DNA from 2 places in the Clostridium sp. JN-1 genome. Region 2 is predicted to be linked to the other one. Evidence: riboswitches for the same ligand, from Rfam matches in the RefSeq annotation. Region 2 holds a riboswitch; the other holds the start of a gene.

Region 1 (16,016 bases), 1.3 Mb from region 2:
AAAAGTATGAAGTCCAAATCCATTGTGAATACACTGATTTAAAATTCCACCTAGTTGATCTTCTCTTTCCAATATTAAAATATTATCTATGCCTTCTTCTTTAGCCGAGATTGCTGCTGCAAGTCCAGCAGGACCTCCACCTATTACTACTATATCATATGCTTGCATTTTTAACCCTCCATATCAAATTGGTTTTTCATAGTCCAATAAACATATACCTAAATAGTTTCTTTATTTTTGCCTATTAATATATTTGAACCTTTACCATATTTAGTTATACTTTTTGGATCAACTTTAAGCTCTCTCGCTAAAATATCAACTAATCTTGTTGAACAAAAACCACACTGACATCTGCCCATTCCAGCTCTAGTTCTTCTCTTTATACCATCTAAATTTTTAGCACCTAATGGTCTTTGTATTGCATTTACAATTTCTCCTTCTGTGACAGTTTCACATCTGCATACTATTTTACCATATCTATGATCCTGTGCTATAAGCTTCTTTCTCTCTTCATTGCTCATTTCTCTAAACTTTGGTATTCCTTTTCTTATAGGATTAAACTTATCATTCTTTTCAGGGCTTAATTTTTTTACAACCATACCCTCAACCATTTTTGCTATTGCAGGTGCACTTGATAATCCAGGCGATTCAATTCCTGCTGTATTTATAAAGTTTTCTGCGTCTTCAGCTTCTCCTATTATAAAATCTCCAGCTGTTGAATGAGCTCTTAAACCTGAAAATGAAGTTATAACTTGTCTTACAGGTATGGATTTTACACTTAGTGAAGCCTTTTCAAGTATATCGTTTATGCCTTCACTTGTTGTATCTAAATCTTCTTTATCATCTATATCAACTGCATTAGGTCCAACTAGGAGATTTCCGTCAACTGTTGGTGTAATCAAAACACCCTTTCCCATTTTAGTTGGAAGTTGGAATATAGTCTTTGAAACAGTATTTCCAACAGCCTTATCAAACAGACAGTATTCACCTTTTCTTGGTATTATTTTTAACTTATTTTTACTAACCATATTATTTATTTCATCTGCATAAATTCCAGCAGCATTTATAACTAATTTAGTTTCTATACTTCCCTTATTAGTATTTATTACATATTTTCCATCTTTTTTATCTATTGATTCAACTTTGGTATCAAATTTAAATTCAGCACCATTAGTATAAGCATTTTCTGCTAAAGCAATTGTCATCTCATAAGGACAAACTATTCCACCAGTTGGTGCATATAATGCAGCAGCAGCATTTTCAGAAATATTTGGTTCCATGTTTTTTACCTTGTCACCGTCTAATATTTCAAGACCTGGTACACCGTTTTCCTCTCCTTGTTTCTTCAACTTATAGAGTCCATCTAAATCCTTTTCATCAAAACACAATACCAATGATCCTATTCTCTTGAAAGGAAAATCTAATTCTTTTGAAAGTTCATCAAACATAGCATTTCCTTTTGCATTTAATTTGCCTTTTAAAGTTCCAGGTTCAGCATCAAATCCAGCATGAACTATAGCACTATTAGCTTTAGTTGTACCACTTGCTGTATCTGATTCTTTTTCTAAAACACATATCTTTAATTTATATCTTGACAATTCTCTTGCTATTGCAGAGCCTACTACACCAGTTCCTATAATTGTTATATCAAACATTTAAATACCTCCTCAAGACAAATAAAAAAGAGAACTAATATTAAGGTATACTATACCTTAATATTGGCTCTCTTAAACTCCGCCTTAAAATCATTTTATTAAATTACTTAAAGTATATCACATTAAAACTAAATGTTCAATACATAAACTTAAAAAGATATGCAAAAATAGTTGTTTATTATAAATCATTTTGCAATTTACATGCTTTTACAACATGTTTAGCAAGAATAGATGTTGTAACAGAACCTACTCCTGCAGGAACTGGAGTTATCATCGAAGATTTATTGACACATCTATCAGTATCTACATCCCCACATAGTTTTCCATCTTTATCAACATTTATACCAACATCTATTACAATTGCACCTTCTTTAATATACCTTTCATCTACCATTTTTGCTTTTCCAACTCCAACTACAAGTATATCTGCTTTTGAAGCTATTAAATGTATATCTCGAGTTTTTGAATGACAAATTGTAACTGTTGCATTTTCATTTAACAGGAGCATGGATACAGGTTTACCAACTACCATTGACCTCCCTATGACTACAGCATTTTTTCCTTTTATCTCAACATTATAGTGCTTTAATATTTCTATAACTGCTGATGGTGTACATGGAACAAAACCAGTTTTATCATTTTCCATTAATTTTGATACATTTATAGGACTAAAACAATCTACATCTTTATTAGGTGCAATTATGTACTTTACCGAGTCTTCCTTTAATTGCTTTGGAAGCGGTCTAAATATCAATATACCATTTACTGTTTTATCATTATTTAATTTTTTGATTTCTGCTGTAAAATGCTCTTCATCTATATCTTCCGGAAGTTCTTTAACTTCCATTTGAATTCCTATTTTAGAGCACCTCTTTGAGGCTCCTCTTTCGTAAGCTAAATCACTTTCATTTTCTCCAACCCTCACAACTGAAAGTTTTGGAGCAATTCCTTTTGACTTCAAATCAATTACTTCCTCGATTAGCTCTTTGCTTATGGCATCTGCAGCTGGTTTACCTTTGATTATCCGGCCCATTTCAATTCTCCTTCACATTAAAAATTTGATAAAATGAGTTATTTAGAGATGGTATTAAGTACCTTTTTATAAATCATATCGGCTTTTTCCGTACCACTTTTAACAAGTGAGCCGACTTCTTTTTTCACTTTACTAACGTACTCATCATCTTTAATTGAATTTATATTTATAATTACATTCAATTCTCCACTTAGTATTGCTGACCTAAGGCTCTGTACACCAACTCCTATATCACTTGCAACCATCTTTGAACAGTGATTCACCATATATTCATGAATTTCAAGAGCTTCACAGCACTTTTTTATTATTTTAATAGGCGTTACACATGCATCTTTTAAGCATTTTTGTATAACTTCCTGCCTTGACTTTTTTTCTTCTTCAGTTTCTTTAGGCATATCAAATGCTTTTATAAACGGCAAAAAATGCTCTGCATCTTCATCAATCAAACTCAGCAGTTCATCTTGTATTTTCTGTGCACTCTCAGCTATGTATTTGATATCTTTTTCATATTCACTAAATTTCTTATTGTTAGCCGTTAAATTTGCTGCCATACTTGCAAGAGCTGTTCCAATGGAACCAACTAATGCTGCAGCTCCACCACCGCCCGGAGTTGGTAACTTTGACGACAGCTTATGAACAAATTCACTGCATGTATTATCTGCCAACTTCATAATAGTACCTCCCTGTAACACTAAAACAATCCGCTTATTACACCATTTTCATCAACATCTATTTTTTCAGCAGATGGAGTCTTTGACAATCCCGGCATTTTCATTATAGAACCAGTTATTGCAACTACAAAACCTGCTCCTGCTGAAACAGTAACTTGGTTTACGGTTATATTGAATCCCGCTGGTCTTCCAAGTTTGTTCTTATCATCAGTTAATGAATACTGAGTTTTTGCTATGCATACTGGTGTTTCACCGAATCCTAATTTCTCAAGTTCATCTATTTCTTTACTTGCCTTAGTTGTAAATGTTACATCATCGGCACCATAAATTTTTTGAGCTATAGTCCTTATCTTCTCTCTTATTGGAAGTTTTTCATCATAAGCATATTCAAAATTATTTTCTCCTTCATCTATAAGTCTTAGAACTTCTTTTGCAATTTCTATTCCGCCTTTTCCACCTTCTGCCCATACATTTGATATTTTTACATTAACTCCTAACTCTTTGCATCTTCTTTCAACTAATTCAATTTCTCTATCAGTATCAGTTGGAAATTTATTTATTGCAACTACCGCTGGAAGTTTAAATACTTTAGTTATATTTTCAACATGCTTTAATAAATTTGGAAGTCCTCTTTCTAAAGCTTCAAGATCTTCCTTGTTTAATTCCTGCTTTACAACTCCTCCATTGTACTTAAGAGCTCTAACTGTTGCAACTATAATTACTGCATCTGGTTTAAGGTTTGACATTCTGCATTTTATATCTAAAAATTTTTCTGCTCCAAGGTCAGCACCAAAACCTGCCTCAGTAACTACATAATCACCAAAATGTCTTGCCATTCTAGTTGCTATAAGTGAATTACATCCATGAGCTATATTGGCAAATGGTCCGCCGTGAACAAATGCTGGAGTTCCCTCTAAAGTTTGAACTAAATTTGGTTTTAATGCATCCTTTAAAATAGCAGCCATTGCACCTTCTGCTTTTAAATCATGTGCGGTTACAGGTTTGCCATCTCTAGTATATCCTATAACTATTTTTGCAATTCTCTGCTTTAAATCGCTTATATCTGATGCTAGACAGAATATAGCCATTATTTCAGATGCAACTGTTATATCAAAGCCGTCTTCTCTTGGCATACCATTTGCTTTTCCGCCAAGTCCATCAGTTATAAATCTAAGCTGCCTATCATTCATATCAACGCATCTTCTCCAAGTTATTCTTCTTGGATCTATATTTAATTTATTTCCTTGGTAAATGTGATTATCTATCATTGCGGCAAGTAAATTATTTGCAGCACCTATTGCATGTATGTCACCAGTAAAATGAAGATTTATATCTTCCATTGGAACAACTTGAGAATATCCGCCGCCTGCAGCGCCGCCTTTAATTCCAAAAACAGGTCCCATGGATGGTTCCCTTAGTGCAACTACAACAGATTTTCCAAGCTCTGATAATGCATCTGCTACACCTATAGAAGTGGTAGTCTTTCCTTCACCTGCTGGAGTTGGATTAATTGCTGTACATAAAATTATTTTACCATCTTTGCCTTGAGTTCTTTTTAAAAGATTATAATCAATTTTAGCCTTATAATTTCCGTAAAGTTCAATATCATCCTCAGGAATTCCAAGTTTACTTGCAATTTCTTTAATGGGTCTCATTTTACACTCCTGTGCTATTTCTATATCTGATTTAAAATCCATTTTTAGCACCTCCAAATATAATTATTTTAAATTGATCAATATTACTTTTTTATAAGCTTTTTACAATAGTGAGATTTTTCTTAATTAGGTGTATAATTTCAACAACTATTATACCACTTTTAGATAATTACTTTATAGTTTTTATTTAAGTTTGTGTAAATTGATGTTTTCTGGCATTTTTCATAAAATAACTTTTTTAAAAAGCTTGACAGATGAAGCCTTCTGTCCTATAATAATTCATGTCGGCAATCGGCATTGTAAATTTACTAATGTTGATTTAGCTGATAATAATATAGGGGTATAGCTCAATTGGTAGAGTAGCGGTCTCCAAAACCGTTGGTTCAGTGTTCGAGTCACTGTACCCCTGCCAAATAGAAATGAAAGTAGTCTAATCAGTGGTTAGACTGCTTTTTTCTTTTTAGTATCAGTGACTTAGAGTGTTTCAAGTTTAGATTAAAAAGACCAATAAATACAGAAGTTAATCTAAATTATACAAATTAATATTTTAATATCTAAAGGTAATAACACTTCTCGTTTTCTTAATTATTTATTTAAGCTGTTGATTTAGCTAAAGCTTATAAAGATAATGAAGTAAATGCAGATAAGACTTATAAGGGTAAAACAGTTTTAACAAGTGGAACAATAAAAGATATTGGCGTTGTTGCTGGACAAACCTATATTGTCCTTTCATCAGGAGAAGAGCTTGCATTAACAAATGTTCAATGTTTTTTTAAGGAAAAGTCAGGAATTGATAAAATAGCGAACTCGAAAAAAGGTGATACTGTAACAGTTCAAGGAGTTGTTGACAGAAAATCAGCGAATGTTGGAGTTAATAACTGTATATTAAAGTAGTTGAAACTTAAAAACAAAATATAAATTAGTATATAAGATAGTATTAACTTATAACAGTTTAGTGCTATTTTGAGGGGCTGTCTCATTAGCATAAAAAAATATACTAACGCGGCAGCCCCTTTATTATTTAAGCAGTAATTACTGCTATCTTTGCCTACTAAAATTATACTCTATGACTTTTAAATTAAATACAGTCTTACCCAATATATTTACTGCAAAAACAATTATCATTTCCATCTACATTTTTTGCAATATACATTGCCTCATCAGCCTTTATTATAAGCTCATCTATACTTTTGCCATCCTGAGGATAAAAACTAACTCCTGTGCTAAGAGATACATTTATTTTATTGCCGCCTAAATTTATAATCCTCTTTTTAGTATTTATAATCCTAGAATGTATGATTTTATAATTATTAAAGTTTTTTATATCTGGCAGCAATACTAAAAATTCATCTCCACCAAATCTAGCAATTACATCATTTTTTCTCGTAGCTTTTTTCAATATATCTGCCACTTCGGCGAGGACGCTGTCGCCAACCGTATGTCCATAGGTATCATTAATACTTTTAAAATTATCTATATCTATGAACATTAACCCTAACATGTGGTTATTTCTACAGCAATTATCAAGTATTTTGTCTGCAACTTCATAAAATAGCACTCTATTTCCTAACCCTGTTAGTTTATCATAATAAGCCAAATTCTTAATAATTTTTTCTTTATCCTTTAGTTCTTTATTTAAAAGAGATAATTTGTTGATATATAATTTTAATTGATTAACTCTCTCAAATTCATTGGTAACACTAATAAATTCCAAAAATAAAAATTTACACTTATCCTCTTCCAACTTACTTATCTTTAAATTAAATTTCCCATTATCATTAACTAGATCCTTATGCATAGTTGCTGAAAAAAACAGTTTATATTCATTATTCATTAAAGATTTTATAGATTCATTAAAATAATTTTTGTTAAAATTTGGTAACGCTTCATAAATACTTTTACCTATGATATACTTTGTTCCAATTCCAGTTATATGTTTCATATAACTGTTCCAAAATAAAATTTTAAATTGCTCATTTAAAATTACTACTCCTTCATTAACATTATCTAGAGCATCAAATAAAATTCTATTCATAAAGTTCATCCCTTACTTTATCAATTTTTTTCATCAATTCATTTAAGGATTTTAATGTTAAATCAATTATTACAGCGCCCTCTATTTCCACATCATCTATGAGAAAAGTTATGTATAAAATCAAAGTATACATATAACTTTCATTTTCAATATCTTTGCTAAAATCTATTGCATTAAATACTTTTACTTCTGGTAAAGTATAGGTTAAGTTAATATTTAAGTAATTTCCAACCTCCCCTAAAATACAGTTTAAAATTATATTTCCTATTTCTTTAATAGTATCAAAATCAATATCTGTAAAATTCATATCATAATATTCACTATTTTCTTGTTTCTCATTTAAACAAAGATTTATAAAAGTTCTCATTTTTTTAGCAGGAAAGATTAGATTTGCTTTTCCTTCTAACTTTTTTTCAAAAGAAATAGAAGATACCATTAGTGTTCCATCTATTTTATCAGGTAGATATCCATTTACTTTAAATTTTTCATCTTGAAAATTTAATATTTCTACATTAGGAACATCTAACAAAATCTTTTTATTTGTTATTTCCGAAAGAATACTTGCAGCCTTGCCAACACTTATATTAAATAATTCTTTCAATATATCATATACTAAAGCATCACTATTCATTTTTATCATTCCTTATTTTATCGCATATAAACTTTGCTTTTTCCTGATTAAACGGTTTATTTATAAAGTACATTATGTTATATGATTCCATATCTTCTCTTACACTTTTTTGTACATCTGCGGAAATAACAATTATTTTACAACTAGCATCATATTCTTTTATTAATTTTATCAATTCTTTACCATTTATATTTGGCATCAACAAATCTACAAATACATACTTCGGTTTAATTTCTTTGTATTTTCTAAAACCTTCTCTTCCATCACTTGCAAAAAAGAACTCAGCATTATCTAAAAAACCTTTTAATAAATTAGATATTATCTTTTGAGAAAAGTTAGAATCATCAACAATTAAAATCTTTAACATAATAACTTTTATTCCTCCCAGTAACCTTAAAATAAATAAAACCAACAATTAATAGACATTATTAATTGTTGGCCGGGTGCACTACTAGCTTTAAAATTTCCAAGTGCCCAAATAGCAGAAATTTTTCATTGCTTCCAACTATTATTAAATTATTTTCATTTTACTACCAAATATATGTGAAGTCAAATAACACTAATAGGCCCCAGAGATTTAGCCTGTAAAAAAATTACTTGCATTTACACTGTTTAGAGTTTACACAGATTATTTATACTTTTCCAGTATTACTTATTTTCATCAAGTACTTTTAATATTTCTTTAGCTATAAGCTTTATGATTGGAACAGAAACTGCATTTCCTGCCTGTTTATAAAGTTTGCTGTCTGGATAAGCTCTATTATTAAATCTATCCGGCAAAGTATACCCATTACCAACAGGAAAACCTTGAAGTTTAAAAGTTTCAGCCGGTGTCAATTTTCTTATTCCATCATCTACTTTTATAAGAGGTACATTATGTCCTCCTGTACCCATATTAGCAGTAAGTGTTGGACATACTCCGCTTTTGTTTTCTCTAACATACATTCCTCTTCTAACTTGATAGAATTTATACTTATCCTTAATTTGCTCATCTAAATTAATTCTAACCCCTTTTCTCTTTTCTTGAGGTATCTTTAAGTATTCTTCCTCAGTTAAAAAATATTTAGGATATTTTTCTTTTGTATAGTAATATTTTTCAGCATTTTCTTTATTTAAATCGTAATCTATAACATTTTTTATATTCTGTATTCTATCCTCAGGCGACTTATTTACCATATACTTATCTATATTATCAAACATAGTAAATCTATCTGCATCTTCTTTATTTAAAAATCCTATTATATAAATTCTTTCTCTAGTTTGAGGCAAATCTGAAAAATCCATCGTATTTAAAACTTTTTCTTTAATTATGTATCCTGCTTTTTCGAGCTCTCCTTTTATAACACTATACGTCCTTCCGCCGTCATGAGACATCAAATTTCTTACATTTTCTAAAAATAAAATTCTTGGTTTTCCATGTATAGGTTCAAGCATATTTACTAAATTAACTATACTCCAAAATAAGTTTCCCCTGTGGTCTTCAAAGCCTTTTCTTTCTCCCGCTATACTAAAAGCCTGACATGGAAAACCGCCGTTTAAGATATCTATTCTATGACTTAATATCTGCTTTTTCTTCTCCTCATATAAAGGCTTTGCAGTTTCACATTCTTTTATCAACTTTTCATATTCAAATCTTTTGTCACTGTCTACGGCTTCTTTCATGAGTTTTTCACAGCTCTCTTTTTCTTTATCAAGAATACTAGGATCTATAATCTTTTCTATATCTCCAACTATTAATCCATGATCAAAATTAGTTCTGTATGTTTCTGCTGCATACTCATCTATTTCATTTGCCCATGCAAGTTTATATCCAGAGTCTTTAAAGTGTGCACTTTTAATGCCTAAACAAATACCCCCAACTCCTGCGAACAAACTTCCTACTAAGTATTCTTTTCTCATCTTTAAGTTTCTCTCCTCCACAATATACTAAAAATTAATTATATCATATAAAAATAAAAAGGGCAGGTGGTACTGCTTTTTTACTTATATATAAAAATTCATTACAATGGCAGGAATTTACTAGATAAATGTCAAACACATATACACATTATTTAAAGGAGATGTATATTTATGTGTGCATTACATTTGATGAGTTGTGAAAACAATCATTACAGCTTCACTAATACTAAAAATTTCAACACAATAGGATGCTTTAAAAACACCTCAGTAAAGACGGCTTTTGATTTTGCTTACAATATGAGTTTTGGTAAGAATTAAAGCTTATAATGAAGATTTCATCAAAATACAGGATGGTGAATCTCTAATGAGGAATCATAAACTTCTATATAGCAGCAGTATTGATAGATGCAATTTGGAAAAATTAATCACAAGCTTTAAATGGTCTTACGATATTCCAGGATATATAACTCATGAAGAATTAGTTAATGCAATACAAAATGAATTTACCATTCCTAAAAATGCAATTTTGGGTAGATATACAAAAATGGATGCTGAAAATTATTATATACAAACTGGTGATATGCATGATATAAATGATATATTTAAACTTCTGTAAAATAATGCGCTGCAGTTTTAAACACTGCAGCACATAAACTTAAATATACATCCACTGCATTTTGGATTATACATTGTACATACACATGCGCCAAAATCCAAAACAGCATAATTATAATCTACATACCTATCCTCAGGAATAAGCATTTGAGCAAATTTCCAAAGTTTCATATCATCTCTATGTCTTTTTTTCTCCGAACTAATATCAAAAATTCTCTCAAATATCCTTATTACATTAGTATCTAAAACAGCATACGGCTTATTATATCCAAAACACAGTACTGCACTGCAGATATAATTTCCTATACCTTTTATTTTCATAAGATCTTCCCATGTATTAGGTATTACTCCTTTGAAAGATTGCATTATTTCTACAGCTTCTTCTTTTAATCTATCTGCTCTATAAAATAATCCTATATCTTTAAATACATCCCTTAAAAATTCAGTATCTGCACACGCTAATTCATTTATATTTTTATATTTATTAGTTATTTTCAAATAAGGCTGTATAACTTTTTCAACGTTAGTCTGCTGCAGCAGTGTCTCAGATATCAAAACTTTATATGGATCAAATGTATATCTCCATGGAAACTCTCTTTTATTTTTATCATACCAATCAAGTAAAAAACACTGGAACATAACTACTTCCTCATCTGATATAATATTAAGCATTCTTTCTTCCTCAATTTGTTCTTAATTCACAACCTTTTTTATAGTAAGCATCCATAACTTCCTTTGGAACCATACTTCCGCCAGTAGCCCAAGCAATGTGAGAAGCATTTTTCATCTTGTCTTTTAAGTTGTTATTTTCAATATATTTTTGACCTGAATCAGTTTTAAATAATTGAGTAGGACCAGGTACTCCAGCTAATGCAGAAGGTTCTAGATAGATATTTTCTGAATCCGCTAATATACTTAAAAGAATATGTAATTTATCGTCTGTTATTGTATAAGATCCACTTATTAAATTTTCTAATGTTTTTCCTACAAAACCAGAAGCTCTACCAACTGCAAGACCATCTGCCTCTGTAACATTATCAATTCCAAAGTCTTGAACACACACTTTATCATGCATTCCAGTCATTAAACCTATAAGCATACATGGGGAATGTGTTGGTTCAGCAAAGAAGCAGTGTACATTATCTTTAAATACTAATTTCAATCCAAATGCCACTCCACCAGGGCCGCCGCCAACTCCGCATGGAAGGTAAACAAATAGTGGATGGTCTTCATCTACAGTTACATTCATTTCTTCTAATTGTTTTCTTAATCTATAAGCTGCAACTGCATATCCTAAGAATAAATTGGTTGAGTTTTCATCATCAACAAAATACATATTTTTATCATTAGCTGCTTGCTTTCTGCCTTCTACTACTGCCTTGCTGTAATCTGATTGATACTCAACAACTGTAACACCTTTACTTCTTAGAAGATCTTTTTTCCATTGTTTTGCATCAGCAGACATATGAACATATACTTTAAATCCAAGCTGAGCACTCATTATACCAATACTAAGACCTAGATTTCCAGTTGAACCTACTGCTATAGAATATTGTGAAAAGAATTGTTTAAATTTATCACTATCTATAATTGAATAATCATCATCTAATTTTAGCATACCATTTTCAACAGCAAGATCTTCAGTATGTTTTAATACTTCATAAATACCACCTCTTGCTTTGATAGATCCTGAAATGGCAAGATGACTGTCGCATTTTAATAATAAATCTCCTAAAAGCTCTTGATTAAATCTATCTTCTAGTGCTTTTTTCATATTAGGAATTTTAACAATAGGAGATTCTATAATACCATTTGTCTTTTGAGTTTCAGGAAAGACTTTAGCAATATAAGGAGCAAAACGATTTAATCTTTCAGCTGCATCTTGTACATCTAACTCGGATAAAGAAATCTTTTTAATAGCCTCTTCAAATTTTCCATGTTTAGGATTAGTCCAAAATACTTCCTCAGCTGCTATAATTTTATCCATTAAAGGATATTCATTTATCCACTCCGTTATAGTTTTACCTAAAATTATTTTATTTTCCATAAGACAGACCTCCTTTTTAATTCACACAACAAACGTTTGCAAGACTTAATATATACAATTTTAAATGTATTTCTGTGTAATGTCTATACCTTTTAATATATAAAAATAAAACCCCTGAAATTAACAAGGGTTTTATGATTGAGATATTAAAAACATTTAATTAAAATCTTGTTTATGCTGCTTTTGAAAGTGATTTTCTATTATCATCAACTGCTATATTGTATAATCTTTCAAAATTAACATAAGAAAGAATAAATCCTATACCACACATCAAAGATCCAAGTGAACCTGCCATAGTAACTAATTTTATACCACCATCTATGTAACCGCTGCAAACAGCTCCTAATATACCTAATATAGTAAAAATTACACCTGCAATTTTCATTTAATATTACCTTCCTTTCAGTAAAATCTACATATCATTATCATCAATATTATAATAATCATTTATCAATAGTTTGTCGATGTCTCCTATAAACAATAGGAGCCGAAAAAAAACAGGTGCAAATATTTACACTAAGCATTTATATCATCTTTCTTTATTTTATTAATTAGAGAAATTACATAGTTAAAAATTTGGCTGTATTTAAGAAAAATGTTGAAATGAATGAAAGTTCAAAATCAATACTATCTTTAAATACAGCCAAAGTTTATATTTTATGCAATTATCGTGCTAGATTATTTAACATCATACATTCCTTTACTTTCCATATACTTAAATATAGATTCTCCATGTTTTTGCTCTTCCTTTTGTATATGGTTTAATAGATCACGAGCTTCGGTGTCTCTAAATTCAAAAATTGTAGTATCATAAGTTCCTGAAACATATTTTTCTGTCATTAATAAATCTGTGCACATATCAGCATCAGATAAATTAACTCCACCTGATTGCATATTATTCATATTACTCATAGAACCTTGATTTCCCATAGTTTGCCCTGAACTTTGATTTTGCTGTTGGTTCATTTGAGGAATTTTACCGCTTAACATCTGATTAATGCTATCAAGATGTGTCCTTTCTACTTGCCCATTTGCATTGAATATTTGTTTCAATTGATTATCTTTCGTCTGATTTGCATAATTCGTATATTTTTCTATACAAATTTGCTCGTGACTTTTTTGATCCTCTAGCAACGTCCTTTCTTTTTGTGATAAAGTTATTTCCATAATACTACACCTCCAACCTTATTTTGTGCTGCTCTTATTATTTTATACTAAGAGTAGTACCAACATCCGTATTATGCGTATTATGCAATTAACTTATTCATAAAGCATAAATTTTCAAAACAATTGGCAGCATACTTTATGAATAAGCAGCTGCCAACCATATTTTACGTAATTAGTGTTAATCCCTTTCAGCAGCTTCTTCATCTGCTTTAGTCACATGAACCGTATTACGTGGATGCTGCGGAGGTGCATAAATAGAATATACTTTAAGTGGTTTATTACCTGTATTTATAACATCGTGCCATGTACCAGCAGGTATCATTATTGCAAAATCATCGTCTACTCTTTTCTTAAAATCCAAATTACGTTTATTTTTTCCCATTTTAACAAGTCCTTGACCGTCTTCAATACGTATAAACTGATCAACATTTGGATGAACTTCTAAACCAATATCATCACCAACATTGATGCTCATTAAAGTAACCTGCAGATGTTTTCCTGTCCATAAAGCAGTGCGGAAAGTATTATTTTGTTCAGCCGCTTCATTAATGTTAACTACAAACGGCTCCGGTCCATAATCCTTTAATTGAATTGAGTAATCACCTTCTCTTGAAGATTGTAAAAAATCAAATCTTGAATTATGCTCAATTTCATCATCAGAAAGAATATATTGATCATCAAACTGTCTCGAATAATCTTGGTCATGCATTGATGTATTAGCAAAATAAGGACATGAATAAGCATTATGCATTTGTGTATTAATGCAATAATAGCATGGATACTTTCTATTACTATACATATTGTTCCTTCCCTTTTTCATGGTATTACAAAATTATAATATGTTATAGGTCTTAGAAATGTGATTGTATTCATTATATAAAAACATAGGACAGAGGACAATTGACAGAGGACAGAGAAGGTTGATTTTTTGCTAACGCAAAAGAATCTTTAAATTTATATAAGTTAGCAATGTTTCGCTTTGCGAAACGAGTTGTCAAAATCTAATTAAAGATTTTTCGTAAGCGCAGCGGAGAAAAATCCTCCTTCTCTGTCCTATGTCCTTTGTCCTCTGTCCTCTGACTCATGTCCTCTGGTTTTTATGCTTGCTGTTCTGGAATAAATGTTGTACAGTCAGTTTCATGTGAACTACTTGCATTTTTAGGTTGAACTTCTATTTGTGATGCACTGCAATGATCACCATTCATATAGTAATGACAAGTATTTACAGCACATCTAATTCCTTGATTTGGTTTATTCATTTTTTCTGCTCTCATTTTTATTACCTCCATATAAAGAAATTGATTTTACAAATAATATTGTTCGTAAAATCATTTTTTTTATGTAAGAAACATATAAATCCTTTTTTAAATACCAATTTACCTCTCGGCAGACTTTTCACTTTCATAAAAGTTTTTAAAACTATTCAAGTTGTATTCAATACAATCCTCACATGGCTTTTGACCATCATAAATCATCATATTTATGGTTTTTATGTTATACTTTTTTATTATATCTTCGTTATCATTCAAAATATTTTCGCCATTATACAAAAAAACTACATTTTTTGAATTTTTAATTTTAGATTCTAATTCATCTTTATTACTTATGTCCTTGTTTATATCAATTGTATTTAAGCCGCTGCTTTTCGTAAAGTAATTCAATCCATCCTCACTAGTTATAAAAATATAGCTGCTAAGTTTATCAGTAATATCACTTAACTGTTTTTTATAATCATCAATATTCTTCAATGTATCCGAAAAATTTTTTTGATATATATCTCTATTTTTAGGGTCCCTATCCTGTATGGAATTTTTTATATTTGTCAAAACTATTTTATAATTATCTACATTCATTAGATAATATGGATTATCTTTTAAAACAGTTTCATTAATTTTAACTGGCTCATTATATGGAATAAATTTAACTCCTCTAGATACATTTACAGCACTAACTTTGTTCTTATCTAACTTATCAACAAAACCATTAATCCAAGGTTCAAATCCGCCTCCCATATAAAAAAGCAAATCATTTTTAGATATATTGTTCAAACTATCACTTGTAAATTTAAAATTTAATTCATCAGTCCTATCTTTAAACATATAGCTTACATTATGCTTATCTTTAACTATACTCTTAACTGAATAATAAAGCAGCTTATCTGTAGTTACTATATTAAGTTCCTGATCTTTTATCATTTCCATTTCAGTTGAATTATCTTTTGTATTCGTTTTATTACTAGCTACTTTATACTCACATCCAGTAAACATTAATATATATAATATAAGGAATATTGAAATACCCTTTTTCAAATCATTCACCTCTTATCATGAAAGATATAATATATAACATATATTTTACATAATATAATTTTGTAATGCAAATAATATAAGGCTTTTACAGAGATTTAGCACTTAAATTCACATACATTTTACATAATTTATAATTATGCTAAAATATAATAAGAGTTTAAGAATTATCGTATGAGGTGACCTTTATGGAATTTATTACAAAAACAGTAAATGAAACTATAGAACTTGGCAGAAAACTAGGTACTCTATTGCACCCTGGTGACATAATATGCATAAATGGTGATTTAGGAACAGGAAAA
Region 2 (16,016 bases):
GAAGCCCTTCAAAAGCTTAGAATAATATCAGATTATTTATATGAAAAAAATGTACCTTTTCATGCTGCCTGGGTTCCAAGGTATGTTAATCCAAGCCGCGGTATTGATAATGATGTTTCAAAAAAGAATAGTATCTATAATGCCGATTTTGTATATACATTAGATTATTTCATATCTAGAGGTGGAATAATAGGTGCACATGGGTATACGCATCAATATGGTAATGCAGAGAGTGTTGATGGAATAGAATTTTCAATGGGCAGCAGGGATAGTATACCTAAGGATAGTACATATGCTCAAGAAAGGGTTAATGATGCTGTTAAAGTATTCAATGACTTAAATATAAAATGTAGTTTCTTTGAAGTGCCGCATTATGCAATACTGCCGCGCCAGATGGATGTAATAGAAAAGAATTTTGATTATATATATGAACCTTATTCAAGGGACGGTGGAGTAACAGAATATAAATATGTAGTTAGAATCAATAATAACGGTAGAAATGTTTTATACATTCCAACTCCTCTCAACTATGTAGATGGTAAAAAAGATTGTAATAATATGATAAATAAAATAAGAAATTTAAATGATAAAAATATTGCAAGTTTTTTTTATCATCCATATATAGAATTTGAAGATATCACTTTAAAAAAAGATAGTAATGGATATATAGATTATAATTACTCAGAACACTCTGTATTGCATAGTGTTATTGATGAAATTTATAAAAAAGGCTATAAGTTTTATAAAATATATGATATAAAATAGCCATTAAATTAAATATGATGTAAAAGCTTATGAATTGTGAAAAAGATTTTTAAATTTATAGGCTTTTTTTATAAAATAAACTAAAAAAGGAGAAATGCAGGTGAAGCAAGATAAAATGACTAATAATTATGCATGCATATTATACTTATGCAATAAATTATCCATTTGTGCATATTACATTATTGCAATTTAAATCAATATATATGTATGTTATTATATAAATATTTAAAAATATAATACTAAATTCATAAATTTAATGGGAAAATTTAATTAAGTTTTTAATTTATATGATAAATTAAAAATGTGTATATAAATACAGTTTTATAGTCGATTTTGCTTGATTTAAACGACAAATAATGATAATATTTTTACAAATGAATTTATATTTTATTTTAATATGATGGAGGTGTTTTATGGAATGAAAGACAATGAGTTGAAAAAAGAAATTGGACTTATACCCGCTCTTGCAATCGTTATAGGCATAGTTATAGGCTCTGGTGTGTTCTTTAAGCCTAAAGCTGTATTTACCGCAACAGGTGCTCCAGGATTAGGTATGATTGCATGGATATTAGGTGGAATAATATCCATAGCAGGCGGACTAACTGCAGCTGAAATTTCAGCAGCAATACCTAAAACTGGCGGTATGGTAGTCTATCTAAAAGAAACATATGGTGATATTTGGGGATACCTCCTAGGATGGGCACAGACAGTTGTATATGTTCCTGCAAATATAGCAGCACTGGCAATTATACTTGCTACACAAGCAGTTTCATTATTATCTATGGGTGATTCAATGATAATCCCAATTGCAATTATAGTTACTGTATTTTTATTTATTATGAATTTGCTTGGATCTAAGACAGGGGGAGCAATACAAACTATATCCACAGTTTGTAAGTTAATTCCACTATTTGCTATTATAGTAGTAGGACTTATGCACGATGGTGGAGGTACGGTTAGACTTCTACCAATTACAGCAGTTAACCATCCAATAACAACTAGCTTGGGTTCAGCAATTGTAGCAACAATGTTTGCTTATGATGGATGGATAAATGTTGGTGCCATAGCAGGTGAAATGAAAAATCCTGGTAAGGATTTACCAAGGGCAATCATAGGTGGATTGTCATTGGTTATGGCTGTTTATGTAATAATAAATGTCGCATATTTATTTGTACTGCCAGCATCTGCACTTGCAGCAACTTCAACTCCTGCAGCTGATGTTGCCAAGATACTCTTTGGACCAGCTGGTGCCAAGATTATAACTATAGGTATATTAATATCTGTTTTTGGTACAATAAATGGATATACACTTACAGGAATGAGGATACCTTATGCAATGGCACTTGAAAACAAGTTACCTGGAAGCTCATGGTTATCAAAACTAACACCAAACTCAAAAGTACCAGTAAATAGCGGTATATTAATAACAATCATATCAATAATATTTATATTTTCAGGAAAGTTTGATCAACTTACAGATCTTTTGATATTTGTAATATGGATATTCTATACAATGACATTTGTAGCTGTAATAGTTTTAAGAAAGAAACAGCCGGACCTTTATAGACCATATAAAGTGCCGCTTTACCCGGTAGTGCCTATTATAGCTATATTAGGAGGATTTTATATAGTATTTAATACATTATTTACTCAACCTTTAAATGCAGGCTTAGGCCTTGGACTTACACTTATAGGATTACCTATTTATTTTATAAGAAAAAATAAATTTACGGATACTGACTAATACTATTGCTTTAAAAATTGTTTTAAGGATTATTAATCTTTAAAACAATTTTTTTTTTATAAAATTTATGAAATATGTGTTGACAAATATAAATAATAATAGTAAACTAAAAACATAGTAAATAACAGTTATTAATTAATAGAAAATATCAGATAAAAAATAATATTTTAAAATTATAAATTTAATTAGGAGGAATATGAAAATGAAAAAATTTGTTTGTTCAGTATGTGGATATGTTTATGAAGGAGAAGAGGCACCAGAAAAATGCCCGCAGTGTGGAGCTAAAAAAGATAAGTTTGTAGAAAAAGTTGAAGGTGAAATGGCTTGGGCAGATGAACACAAGGTAGGTACAGCTAAAGGAGTAGATAAAGAAGTTGTAGAAGGCTTAAGAGCTAACTTTACAGGAGAATGTTCAGAAGTTGGAATGTACCTTGCTATGAGCCGTCAAGCAGATAGAGAAGGATATCCAGAAGTAGCAGAAGCATATAAGAGAATAGCTTTTGAAGAAGCAGAGCATGCATCTAAATTTGCAGAAATGTTAGGAGAAGTTGTAGTTCCTGATACAAAGAAAAATTTGGAAGTAAGAGTTGAAGCAGAACGCGGTGCTTGCCAGGGTAAAAAGGATTTGGCAGCATTGGCTAAAAAGTTGAATTATGATGCAATACACGATACAGTTCATGAAATGTGCAAAGATGAAGCAAGACATGGATCAGCATTTAGAGGTTTATTAAACAGATACTTTAAATAAAAATGTTTTTACAAAATTAAAATAGGGAGCTGTTGTAAAATGAAGTTTGCAGCAGCTGCCATTTTTAATTTGTTTATTTTTACTATATAGTCTGCATGTAATAGTTACATCGAATGTTACATTAAGTTTAAGCAAAAAATATTGCATTTTGATTTGTAAAAAAACAAAATATGAGATAATATAATTTATAGTATGATTACATACTATAAATAAAAGGAGAAAAGAGGTATTAACATGGAAAAGATAAATAAAGATATGACAATTGGTGAAGTCGTTAGAATGGATCCTCAAAATGCACAAACTTTAATGGTATTTGGAATGGGATGTGTTGGCTGTCCTTCAGCTCAAGCTGAGACATTAGAAGAAGCAGCACAAGTTCACGGCATAAATATTGAAAACTTATTAAAAGCTTTAAATTCCGTAGAGGCATAAAAATATAGGCTATAGGGACACAGTTTCCTATAGCCTTTTTACTTACATATTATAAAAAAATGCGAAGTATTTTTAGAGAACATAGGACAAAGTCAGAGGACAGAGGACAGGGGACATAGGACAATGAAGGAGGATTTTTCTGCGCTGCGCTGCCATAGCCATCAAGCTAATAATGCAATTTTTAAGCTTCTGTTATTGCATTAAATTTTAAATTTATTCACAGCTTCTTTAAGCTGTCCTGATAAATTGGCTAGATTCTGACTAGAAGAAGTTATTTCTTCCGTAGAAGCATATAGTTCTTCAGTTTCTCCAGATACTGTTTGGCTTTGGGAAGCAGTATCTTTCGATATGTTATCAATTGTCACTACATTTAAAACAATTTGTTCACTGCCTTCTGCAAGCTGATGCAGCGTTTCTGAAATAATTTGGATTTGCAAAGAAACGTCATTTACAAGCTTCAATATTTCATTAAATGAATTCCCCGCATTATTTACTATTTTCGTACCAGTATTTACATTATCCATACTGCTTTTCATGGAAGTGGCAGCCCCTCGAATATTTTCTTTAACTTGTTGAATAAGTTTTGCAATTTTATCTGCAGATTTACTCGATTCTTCTGCAAGTTCACGTACTTCTTTTGCTACAACTGAAAATCCTTTTCCCTGCTCTCCAGCACGTGCAGCCTCGATAGATGCATTTAAAGCCAATAAATTGGTTTGATCCGCAATGTCTGAAATAGCATTTACAACTTCTCCAATAGCCGCAGAATCGCGATTAAGTTTTTCCACTGAATCTTTTACTATTTCCGTTGAATTTTTAATGGATTCCATCTGGCTAACAGCCTGTAATATAACATCACTGCCATTTTTAGCTGCAGAAGATGCATTATTTGCAGCATTTGCTACTTCCTGAGAATTAGCTGCTACTTCCTGAGAACTTGCCGAAATTTGCTCAACTACTGCAGATACTTCTCCTGAAGATTTAGATTGATTTTCAGCTCCTTTAGCCACCTTGTTAATAGCATCCTTCACATGTCCTACAGTCTCGTTTAATTGATGGGCGTTATTATAAAGTTCTTCTGAAGATGCAGTTACATCATTAGAAACATTTAGAACCAGTCTTACAATATTTTTTAAATTTTGTGCCATTATATTAATTGAAGCAGCCAGTTCTCCTATTTCGTCCTTTTCTTCTATTTTTATAGGTTCAACTACCAGATTTCCACCAGCTATCTGTCCAAGGGAATCTACACACTTATCAAGTCTTAATACAATTTTATTAGAAATTTTCATTGCTGCAAAAATACCGGCTGCAATACTTATTAAAAATATAATACCCATAATCCATCTTGCACTAGAGCCCGCATTTCTAGTCTGTGCCCATGCGTTACTTGTAATTTCATTTATCATATTACTAAGTTTAATATACACATATTTATAATCATCCATATATACTTTCCCATCTTGCAGCCTATCTCTTGCTATTTGAACTTTTCCCGATTTAACTAAGTCTATTTGATCTTTAAAATAATTATCTATTACTTCAACATTTGGTATAACTTCATTTTTTATAGTAATGGCTAAATTATCATCTACATGATAATAATTTTTTATACTTTCTATATCCTTTTGAATATTTTTTTCACTTAAATTATAGGACTCCAAAAATCTATCATCTCCATCGCTGGCAATATACCCCCTAACTCCTGATTCTTCACTTACAAGTTCACTGCTAATTTGAGACATAATGTTACCTATTGGAATAATATCTTTTGAAACCCTGTCTGTAGATTTTTCAATACGGTTAAAATTATAAAAAGCACCGATTGTAGCTAAAAACATCATTATCAGAATAATACTAAATCCTACAAAAATTTTAGTTTTAACTTTTACATCCTTTATCACAATACTATCCCCCATTAATTTTATTTTGCATCTTGAACATTTCCTTTTGTAATCATTTTGTAATTAATCCATACGTATTTTCCATCTGTAATCTTATACTTAAAATTACTTTCATCGGGAGTTTCCCCATTAGAAAGTACATATGATAAATCAAAAACAGCATCACCCTGTTTTGCAGCATCGTTTAAAACAGTTCCGAGAAGGGTACCATCTTCAACAGCTTTAACTGCCGGTGCCGTAGCATCTACACCTGCTACAGGTACATATTTTCCTCCATTAAAATATCCAGCTGCTTTTAGGGCATCAACAGCCCCAAGGGCCATGTCATCATTGTTTGCTATTACACAATCAAAATTTTGGCCGTATGACGAAATAAACGAGGTCATTTTTTCCTGGGCCTTTGTACGATCCCACATAGCAGTGTCTTCTGCCACCTTTTGCACCTTAAAGCCTGAATCTTCAAGAGCTTTTATAGAATATTTCGTTCTCTCTTCAGTATCTTGATTTCCCGTTTCCCCTTTTAGCATAATATATCTAATAGTGCCATCTTGAGTAGGATGATCTTTAAAATAATTTGCAAGCATTTGACCCTGTATTGTTCCGGATTGCTCTGCTTTAGCACCTACATAGTAAATCTTATTCCATTTTTCAATATCTTCTTTTTTAGGTTCGCGATTTACAAATACTATAGGTATATTTGCTTTTTTAGACTTTTCAATAATCTGTCCTGCAGCATTAACATCTACTGGATTTACAACAAGTGCCTTAACTTTTCTACTTATAAAAAGATTTATCTTGTCATTTTCAGTTGTTTGAGAATTATCTCCATTCCAAATATCAACTCGAGCCTTTCCTTTAGATACCTTATACACTTCATTTTTAAGTTCAGTTATCCATGTGTTATTAAACTCATAGGCAGCAAAGCCAATTGTAGGTTCATTTTCATTTAAAGATGAAGAATCTGAACAGCCTGTCCCTAAAATAGTAATTAATAAAATAATGACAGCAATTAACTTTTCGTATCCATTCACGATTAAAACCTCCTTAGAAACATATAAATTCTTTTATATAAACAATCTGCCAATAATCGATTATTTCTAATCAATTATTGGCAGGTTGCACCACTAACTCTAAATTCTCCAGGTGCCCAATTATGGAGAATTTTTCATCGTTTCCAATTTTTATGAATATAACAACATCTATTTGTAATTTTACTGCTAAAATTACAAATAATCAACAAAATAAAGTCAAAAACAGAGATTTAGCATCTAAATCTCTGTAATTATATTACTTAGCTTGATGGCCTATGGCTGTGCTGCGAAAAATCAACCTTCATTGTCCTATGTCCTTTGTCCTCTCAAAAAATTGCAGTTATATTTAGCACATAATTGACATTACTATTCTAATACTATAATATAATTTATATTAGTGAGCAGTCACTCATGATTACAATATCAAAATAAAAGGGGATAGCACGATAAAATGGACAACAATTATAAAGATGTTATAGAAAATTTGTTTAAATTTAAAGATTCTATGCCTGAAGAAATGACAAAACGACAGTGGGATATATTGGAGGCTTCAGTAAAAGTTTTTTCAAAAAAAGGCTTTGAAGGAAGTAGGACAAGCGAAATAGCTAAAGAAGCTGGAGTTGCTGAAGGAACCATTTTTAGATATTATAAAAGTAAAAAGGATTTACTCATAAGTCTTTTAATTCCTTTAATTATAAACTTTCTTAGACCATTAATATCAGATCCTATTGAAGAAATAATTGAACAAGAAAAACAAAAATCTGTAGGGGAAGTTTTAAAGGATATGATACAAGATAGGTTAGAACTTATAGATGAAAATTTACAGTTAATAAAAACTGTATTTGTTGAATCCATTTATCATGAAGAGCTTTTAAAAGAAATGCAGAATTATATAATACCTAATGTTGCAGCTTTTTTAAATGAGTTCGTAGAGAAAAATATAGCTGATAACGTTTTTAGAAACAAAGATCCTAAAGTTGTTACGAGAACCATAGTGAGTTTGTTACTAGGCTATGTTGTGCTCAGCAAATTTTCACCTCAATATTTTGCAAACGATGATCAAAGTAAAGACGCAGGAGAAATTGTTGATTTATTTTTAAATGGTATAATTTATAAAGATAAAAAAGAGAGCAGTGATTAAATATTAAGATAAGTTTTAGTATTAACAGGGAAATCAGCAATTGCTGCTTTATGACATCCAACTGCTGGTACATGTATCCTGTTTAAAAGTAATTTTAGATTAGCTTAACAATTTTAAGACTTCAACCTTATAATTACCATCTGGTGATGATACAGTTGACTTTTCACCTACTCTTAATTTGTAAAGTGTCTTTCCTAAAGGAGAGTCAATGCTGATTTTCATATTTTTAGCATCTGCTTCTACTGAACTCACAAGAGTAACTTCTTCTTCGTCGCCAACATCGTAAAACTTTACAAGTGCTGTTTTATTTATACCAAACACGTCAGCTTCACTTGTATCATCAATAATTACAGCTGTTTTTAACTGCTGTTCTAATTCTAGTATTCTAGTTTCAGTCATAGACTGATCGTCTTTTGCTGCACTATAGTCCGCGTTTTCACTTAAATCACCTTGTGCACGTGCAGATTTTAAAGCAGCTTTAATTTCTACTCTTTTTACAGTTTTTAAGTATTCTAATTCGTCCTCTAATTTTTTTTTGCCTGATTCTGTTAACTTTAAGTTATGCATAAAATCACCCACTATTTTAAATTTATTAACTAAAGAAAATTATATAATTAATTAAGTTAAAAATTAAGCATATAATTGACTTTAAAATTAAATAATATTACCTTATTATTATAATATTACGCATATAATAATACAAGAATTTAAAGTAACATAGATTATGGATGATATATTTTGCATCCTTACAATAAACTAGAGAGGAATGAAATAAAATATGACAAAAGTACACTTTAAGGGAAGTACCATGTTAAATCCAGTTCCAGCCGTGCTTATAACAAGTATAGATAAAAATAATAACTTAAACGTATTTACAGTTGGGTGGATTGGCACTGCATGCACTCACCCACCTATGATAACGGCAGCTATAAGACCTGAGAGACTTTCATATAAGTATATAAAAGAGTCCGGCGAGTTTGTTGTAAATTTGCCGTCTAAAAATATGACAAAGATTGTAGATTTTTGCGGTGTCAAATCTGGAAGGAATATAGATAAAATTAAAGAGTGTAATTTAACTTTGGAAGAAAGCACAAAGATAAAAACACCTTGTATAGAACAATGTCCTGTAAGCATAGAATGTAAGGTTAAAAATATAATTCCACTTGGAACTCATGATTTATTTTTAGCGGAAATTTTAGCAGTAAATGTAGAGGAAAGTTTAATTGACCAAAATGGTAAAATTCATTTTGAAAAATCCAAACCGATATGTTATTCTCATGGTGAATATTTCGATTTATCCGAAAAGCCATTAGGTAAATTTGGATATTCAGTTCAAAAGAAAAGGGTTAGACATAAAAGCAGTAGAAAAGTTAAAAAATAAATTCTTTATTATTCTTCTATTTCATAAAATGAGATAGGAGGTGTTAAAGGTGCATTTAAAAAAAGTAATAATTCTTCTATTTTCAATAATAATAGTTGAAGTATTATTATTGGGTAATAGATATAAAATTACCGCTTATAGAGATGTTTGTAATCAAGGTAAATCAAAAACAAATTACATAATTATAGTTGATACTACTACTAATTCTTTAAGCGTATTTAAAGAAGGTAAATTATTTAAAACTTATAAAGTAGCATCTGGAAAATCAACTACTCCATCTCCAATTGGAACGTGGAAAATAATAGGCAAGGATACTTGGGGCAGTGGATTTGGAGGACGCTGGATGGGACTTAATGTTCCATGGGGAAAGTACGGCATACATGGTACGTTAGCTCCAAATTCAATAGGCTGGAATTCTTCACATGGATGTATAAGGATGAAAAATAACGAAGTAAAAGAATTATACAGTTATATTCCAGTTGGTACAACTGTAGTAATATCAGGAGGAAATTATGGGAGGTTTGGCGAGTATTTGAGGGTACTTCGTCCGGGAATGAGAGGATCGGATGTATATCAACTTCAACTGGTGCTGAGAGAAAAAGGATATTATAAATCCAACCCTGATGGTATATATGGTGATTATTTTAAATCAGTGGTTCATGAATTCCAAAAGAAGAATGGTCTTCAAGTTACTGATACTATAGGCAATTCATTTTATTCAAAACTTGGCATACATTTAGTAGATTAAAGCCTGAATTTTAAACAGGCTTTTTCTAAATATTGATGATTTTACATATGCTATTTTTTATGTTTATTCATTGTATATAATTCAATTATTATGATAATATATATAAATGAACTTAATAGATGGACTCAATTTATATTATAAAAAAGGAAGATAATTGTATGTTTGATGTTCAAGAAAAAACTTTGGAAAATGGTATAAAAGTTGCAACTGTAAAAAAGGATACAAAGATTGCTTGTGTCAATTGCGGCATAAAAATAGGGTCAATATATGAAAATAGACAGGAGAAAGGTATATCACATTTTATAGAACATATGCTTTTTAAAGGGACAAGTAGTAGAAATAACGAGCAAATAAATACTTATTTAGAAAGTATAGGTGGGGAATATGATGCATATACAGATAGTACAAATACAGTATATAGTATTGCAGCTTTAGATGATGAACTCGAGCATTCGCTGGAAATTTTATCTGACATGTTCATTAATTCTGTATTTCCTGAAAAAGAATTGGAAAAAGAGAGGGAAGTTATACTAGCTGAAATTAGATCAAGTAAAGATGATATAGAAGATTACAGCTTTAAAAAAGTAAACGAATTTGCTTTTGATAAGAGTCCGCTGAAACATGATACTATAGGTGATGAAGAAACAGTACTAAGCTTTAAAAGACAAGATATATTAGAATTTTATAATAAATACTATGTTCCTAATAATTGTTATATATCTATAGTTTCCCCATTTGATCATGATAAAGTTTTGAAATTGGTTTTAAAATATTTTAAAGGGTGGAAGTTTAAAGAGTTTAAGAAAAATGAAATTATTATAGAAGATAATATCCCAGTAAAAAAGGTTTCATATAGAGAAAATATAGAACAGAGTACTATAGTTTATGCATTCACATTTTATAATATAACTAAAGATCAAGAACTTGTACTTAAAGTATTAAATTATAAATTTGGTGAAAGTGCTAATTCCATATTATTTAGAAAACTTAGAGAAGAAAAGGGATTAGCGTATGACATTTATACAGATTTGACTTTACAAAAGTATATAAAAGTATTGTATATTTATACTGCTGTAGCGGATGAAAATATTGAAGAAGCATTAAAAACGATAGATAATTGCATTGATGAAATCAAAAATGAAAAAATATCTTTTAACAATGATACTATACAGCATATGAAAAAAGTTTTAAAAACTGCTATAGCATTTACGCTGGAAGATTCTATTGATATAGGGGGCTATGTCCTTCGCCAAATTATAAATCATGAAGATATATTTGAATTTATAAATGATATAGAAAAATTGAAGTATATAAAAAAAGAGGATATATATAATACAGCAAGGCTTGTTTTTAATAATCCAACTATACATATAGTTAAAAGCCAGAAATAAGGTGATTTATTTTGAGTAATGAAAAAAAAGTTGTTACTAAGATTGAAATTCAAAAAAACAATGGCAAGAGGGTAAATGTATATATAAACCAAGAGTTTGCTTTTGCATGCAGTACTGAATTGATTTATATGTATAATATTGTAAAAGGTAAAAATCTAGAATTAGAGAATATAAAAGAGATAGTCGATCAAGACAATTATATAAAGTGTAAAAGTTTGGCGCTTAAAATCATAGAAAGGTCATATAAGACAGAAAAACAGGTTGTTGATAAATTAGTCCGAAAGGAATATGGGAATCATACAATAGATAGAGTAGTTGATTTCTTGAAAAAGTATAAATTTTTGGATGATGAAAAATTTATTAGAACCTATATAGATGAAAAGATAAAGTCACAGGGAAAGAATAAGATAAGATGTGCACTTATAAAAAAAGGAATAGATAAGCTTAGTATAGAAAGTGAGCTTGAAAAAATAGATGCGCTAACTGAAAAAAAGTATGCACTTAAACTTGCAAGAAAAAAATATGATGTTGTAAAAAAGACGGGAGTAAACTATAAAAAAATATATAAGAAATTAGGTAACTATCTAATTTCTAGGGGATACAATGTAAATATAATTAAAGATGTATTAAATGATGTAATTGATAAGGATGAATGTGAACACAATACCAAATCAAAAAAAGAACAAGATTTAAATAGTGACCTCAATACATTGAGAATAGCAGCAGAAAGGCGATATAATATAATATCGAAATCTGAAAGTGACAGTATAAAGATATATAGAAAGTTATGTAATTATTTGCTTAGAAAAGGGTATTCTTATGAAAATATAAGAACTGTTTTAAAATCAATTATAAATTTAAAGGGAGATACTGTTTAAATGATAAATGGCTTCTAGAAATAGCATAATAGACTTATTTTAGAATAAGTTAAGAAGGTGATTATTATTATAAATAATATAAAAGCTAATCCAATAACAATTATGTTATTTTTGATATTTTTTTATCCATTATTTAAAGGGTTTTTATTTAAATTTAATTCAGGGGATTTAAAAGGTGATATTGATGATATTAATAGAAATATTTCATTTATTATAGCCATATTTTTAGGAACTTATAGTGGTAAAAAAATATTTATTCAGCATGGTCAGGGAATATATATGGATATATATAGGGCTATACCTACTGATTTTGCAAATTATATAGACAACAATATAACTACTGTCTATTTAATAATCATACCCATAATTGTATTCATAATATATAAGATTATAAAACTTTTATTAAATTTATTAAGCTATATAATCTTTTATCCCATACTAAATACTGTAGATAAATTTTTAAGGACAAAAGGTAACTCCTTTAAAAGAACGGTTGGAGCTGCCTTTCAATTACCGAAATCATTATGCTACATCATATTAGCTGTTTTTATAATTAACATAGCTTCCATGTTTAATATGGGTGGAAAGTTTAACAAGTACCTAGAAACTTCAAAACCTTATAATACAATTTGCAAGGAAGTTGTAATACCAGTTACAAACTCTGAAGTTGCAAAAAAACTTCCAAATATCATAGATAACTCGTTTAAAGTTGTAATAAAAAATCCTAATCAACAGGGGGACGCAGCACAAAATGTTATAAATAACGGAAAGACAATAGCATATTATAATGGAGTTACTTTGGATCAAGGGGTTGAATCTAATAGTAAAATAGATGAATTTTCAAGGCAGCTTACTGAAAATGAAAAGAGTACTATAGAAAAGTCGAAAACTATATATGATTGGATAGGAAGTAATATATCATATGACCACGAAAAAGCGAATGACGTGTTAAATAATAATTTTGATGTAAGTTCAGGAGCCATACCCACATTTAATACAAGAAAAGGTATTTGTTTTGATTATTCATGTTTATATGTAGCAATGGCAAGAGCTAATAATATTAAGGTAAGATTGATAATAGGAGAAGGTTTTAATGGAGTTAGTTGGGTAAGTCATGCATGGAATCAGGTATATATACCTGAGCAGCAAAGATGGATAAATGTAGATACAACTTTCTATAGGGGAGGAAATTATTTCGACAGTAAAAGATTTGATTTAGACCATAGAAATTCTCAAGTAGTAGGTGAATGGTAGCAATTTATGAGGATACTTTAAGTAATTTGTAGATAATTAAGTAATTTTTAATAAAACTTAGTTTACCTTATATCACATAAGTTGTATAATTACTTTGACAAAATTATGGGAGATGGTATGCATGGAACATTACAAGAAGAATGGAAACAATTATAAAAAGGTATCCAAAAAGGAAATTTCACTAATTGCTGTGTCGTTTTTAGTATTATTTTCAATTGGGTTATTTTTAGGCAGTGAGATATCCAGCAGGAAAGTAGCTATGGCAAGTAGTGCTAAGCAAAAAAATCAAAAACAATTGAATCAAAAAAGTATGGACCAAAGGGAAAGTAAAGTTAATCCAACAAATACTAAGGATACAAGTGGATTTAACCCATATAAGTCTGACGGGAGAAAGGTTGTATACTTAACTTTTGATGATGGTCCTTCACAAAATAATACTCCTAAGATACTTAAAATACTTAAGGAAAGTAACATAAAAGCTACTTTCTTTTTAATAGGTAAAAATGCAGAAGAAAATAAGCAGCTTGTAAAGGATGAGATAAATGATGGTCATGTAGTTGCAAATCATACTTATTCACATGATATGCATTATGTATATTCTGATCCTAGGATTTTTGTTAATGATTTGAACAAGTGCAGCGAAGTTTTAAAATCAATTGTAGGAGAAGATTATAAATTGAAGCTTATAAGATTTCCAGGGGGATCTTTTGGAAATAGATTGGCACCTTTTAGAGAAGCAGCAAAAAATGCCGGCTATCACTATGTCGATTGGAATGATCTAACAGGTGATGCTGAGCATAATAATGTACCTGTGGCTAACCTTGTTGACAAAGTTAAAATGTATGGAAATCATGACCATTTGGTTATACTAATGCATGATGCACCAGCTAAGGTTACTACTGTGGAAGCACTTCCTCAAGTAATACAATACTTTAAGTCTCAAGGATATGTGTTTGAGACATTAAGATAATAGCAACAAAGTCAGAGGACAGATTTTTGTCCTCTGCTTTTATTAGGATTTAGATAAATAAGTTTTCATTATTGAATTAATAGCTTTTTCACAATCAACATCATCATTATCTAAGCACCATGCAGTATTAAAGTATAATAGTGCCTTTTTATTATCTTTAAGCACAGCGTAACAATAACCAAGATTGAAAAAGTATTTGCTGTCCCTTTTTAACTTAATTGCTGATCTTAATAGGGGAATGGCTCTTTCGTAATCTTTCAATTTTATAAAGCATACAGCAGAATTATAAAGGGAAGAAGATACATTGTTTTTTTGCATGATGGCTTTTCCATACATATATATGGCTTTTTTATAATTTTTGGCGTTGTAGTATTCATTGGCTATTTGAAAGTAATTCATCTAAATCCTCCTAACTTTATGATGAGTTTGTAAATACTCATATAATAAGTTTATATAAATATTACAAGAATATACCTATACAAATAATATCCATATTTACATACTTTTATACACAAGTACTTTAATGAGTAGATCTTGATATTAATTTCCTTTCCAATAGTTGAACACCTTCATACATCAAATAAGCAAGTACAGCTAATATTAATATACTCAACATTACTGTATCAAGCTCAGAAGTTTGACCGCCAAATACTATTAAAAATCCTAATCCTTGTTTTGCAACTAAAAATTCACCCATTATTACACCAACCCATGATAATCCTACATTTATTTTCAAAGCAGATAAAAAGGTAGGTATTGTTGCAGGTATTATCAAGTGAGTTAATATTTGAGATTTTTTAGCACCAAAAGTTTTTAAAAGCTTTATTTTGTCATCATCCACTGAATTAAAACCGTCTAGTATAGTTATAATTGTGACTACGATTGAAATCAGCAGGGTAACTACAACTATAGCTGTTATACCATTTCCAACCCAGAATATTATAATAGGGGCAAGAGCTACTTTAGGAAGTGCATTAAGAACTACAATATATGGATCTAAAACTTTTGCAGCAAGTTTAGACCACCATAAAAGTACAGCTATTATTGCACCAAGAACTGTCCCAAGAGTAAATCCAAGAATTGTTTCATAGCATGTTATTCCTATGTTTGAAAATAAAGCCTTTTCAGTGTATAACTTTATAAGACTTTTAAACATTCTAGATGGTGTACTAGTTAAAAAAGGATCTATCCAGTTTAAATCTCCTGATATTTCCCACAGTGCAAAAAAAGCTGCTAATATTACTATCCTTAATGTAATTACTTTTTTCTTTTCCTTTTCAATATTTTGAATATATAATTTATGTTCTTTTATCTCATCTATCATTGTGAGTTTAGCTCCTTCCAAATATTATTAAAGTAAACTCTAAACTCAGGTTCCTCTCTACATTTTAAAGGAGAATCATGAGGAATAGAAAATTTTATATCAAAAATTTTTTTAATATTTGCAGGCCTTTTAGACAGCACGATTACCCTGTTAGACATAGATATTGCTTCAGATATATCGTGCGTAACCATTATGGCAGTTTTATTTTCTTTCTTAATAATTTTAAAAACTTCATCGCTTATATTGAGTCTTGTTTGATAATCAAGAGATGAAAATGGTTCATCAAGCAGTAAAACTTCTGGATC

What was found. A riboswitch is a leader RNA that binds a small molecule or an ion and turns the genes downstream of it on or off. The one in region 2 is predicted to bind cyclic di-GMP.
Positions count from the first base shown of each region.
Region 1: linked by a shared signal. The riboswitch ahead of EBB51_RS04310 (response regulator) and the one ahead of EBB51_RS10375 (galactose ABC transporter substrate-binding protein) in region 2 are both predicted to bind cyclic di-GMP.

Region 1 is NZ_CP033465.1:862,932-878,947, reverse strand. It holds gene EBB51_RS04355 (FAD-dependent oxidoreductase) at 1-168, opposite strand, end outside; gene EBB51_RS04350 (NAD(P)/FAD-dependent oxidoreductase) at 219-1,655, opposite strand; gene EBB51_RS04345 (tetrahydrofolate dehydrogenase/cyclohydrolase catalytic domain-containing protein) at 1,834-2,688, opposite strand; gene EBB51_RS04340 (cyclodeaminase/cyclohydrolase family protein) at 2,727-3,359, opposite strand; gene EBB51_RS04335 (formate--tetrahydrofolate ligase) at 3,380-5,056, opposite strand; tRNA gene EBB51_RS04330 (tRNA-Trp) at 5,351-5,426, shown strand; gene EBB51_RS04320 (sensor domain-containing diguanylate cyclase) at 6,105-7,049, opposite strand; gene EBB51_RS04315 (chemotaxis protein CheC) at 7,042-7,680, opposite strand; gene EBB51_RS04310 (response regulator) at 7,673-8,047, opposite strand; cyclic di-GMP riboswitch class II at 8,109-8,192, opposite strand; gene dcm (DNA (cytosine-5-)-methyltransferase) at 8,329-9,579, opposite strand; gene EBB51_RS04300 (hypothetical protein) at 9,944-10,195, shown strand; gene EBB51_RS04295 (A/G-specific adenine glycosylase) at 10,213-10,866, opposite strand; gene dsdA (D-serine ammonia-lyase) at 10,877-12,241, opposite strand; gene EBB51_RS04285 (hypothetical protein) at 12,414-12,626, opposite strand; gene EBB51_RS04280 (spore coat protein) at 12,920-13,408, opposite strand; gene EBB51_RS04275 (cupin domain-containing protein) at 13,587-14,207, opposite strand; gene EBB51_RS04270 (DUF1540 domain-containing protein) at 14,506-14,682, opposite strand; gene EBB51_RS04265 (metal ABC transporter substrate-binding protein) at 14,785-15,717, opposite strand; gene tsaE (tRNA (adenosine(37)-N6)-threonylcarbamoyltransferase complex ATPase subunit type 1 TsaE) at 15,903-16,016, shown strand, end outside.
Region 2 is NZ_CP033465.1:2,171,671-2,187,686, reverse strand. It holds gene EBB51_RS10400 (DUF2334 domain-containing protein) at 1-765, shown strand, start outside; gene EBB51_RS10395 (amino acid permease) at 1,184-2,509, shown strand; gene EBB51_RS10390 (NADH peroxidase) at 2,712-3,257, shown strand; gene EBB51_RS10385 (DUF1858 domain-containing protein) at 3,492-3,689, shown strand; gene EBB51_RS10380 (methyl-accepting chemotaxis protein) at 3,890-5,593, opposite strand; gene EBB51_RS10375 (galactose ABC transporter substrate-binding protein) at 5,614-6,624, opposite strand; cyclic di-GMP riboswitch class II at 6,695-6,778, opposite strand; gene EBB51_RS10370 (TetR/AcrR family transcriptional regulator) at 7,076-7,765, shown strand; gene greA (transcription elongation factor GreA) at 7,865-8,332, opposite strand; gene EBB51_RS10360 (flavin reductase family protein) at 8,544-9,146, shown strand; gene EBB51_RS10355 (L,D-transpeptidase family protein) at 9,196-9,894, shown strand; gene EBB51_RS10350 (pitrilysin family protein) at 10,053-11,285, shown strand; gene recX (recombination regulator RecX) at 11,297-12,163, shown strand; gene EBB51_RS10340 (transglutaminase-like domain-containing protein) at 12,242-13,417, shown strand; gene EBB51_RS10335 (polysaccharide deacetylase family protein) at 13,539-14,387, shown strand; gene EBB51_RS10330 (tetratricopeptide repeat protein) at 14,430-14,786, opposite strand; gene EBB51_RS10325 (ABC transporter permease) at 14,908-15,711, opposite strand; gene EBB51_RS10320 (ABC transporter ATP-binding protein) at 15,708-16,016, opposite strand, start outside.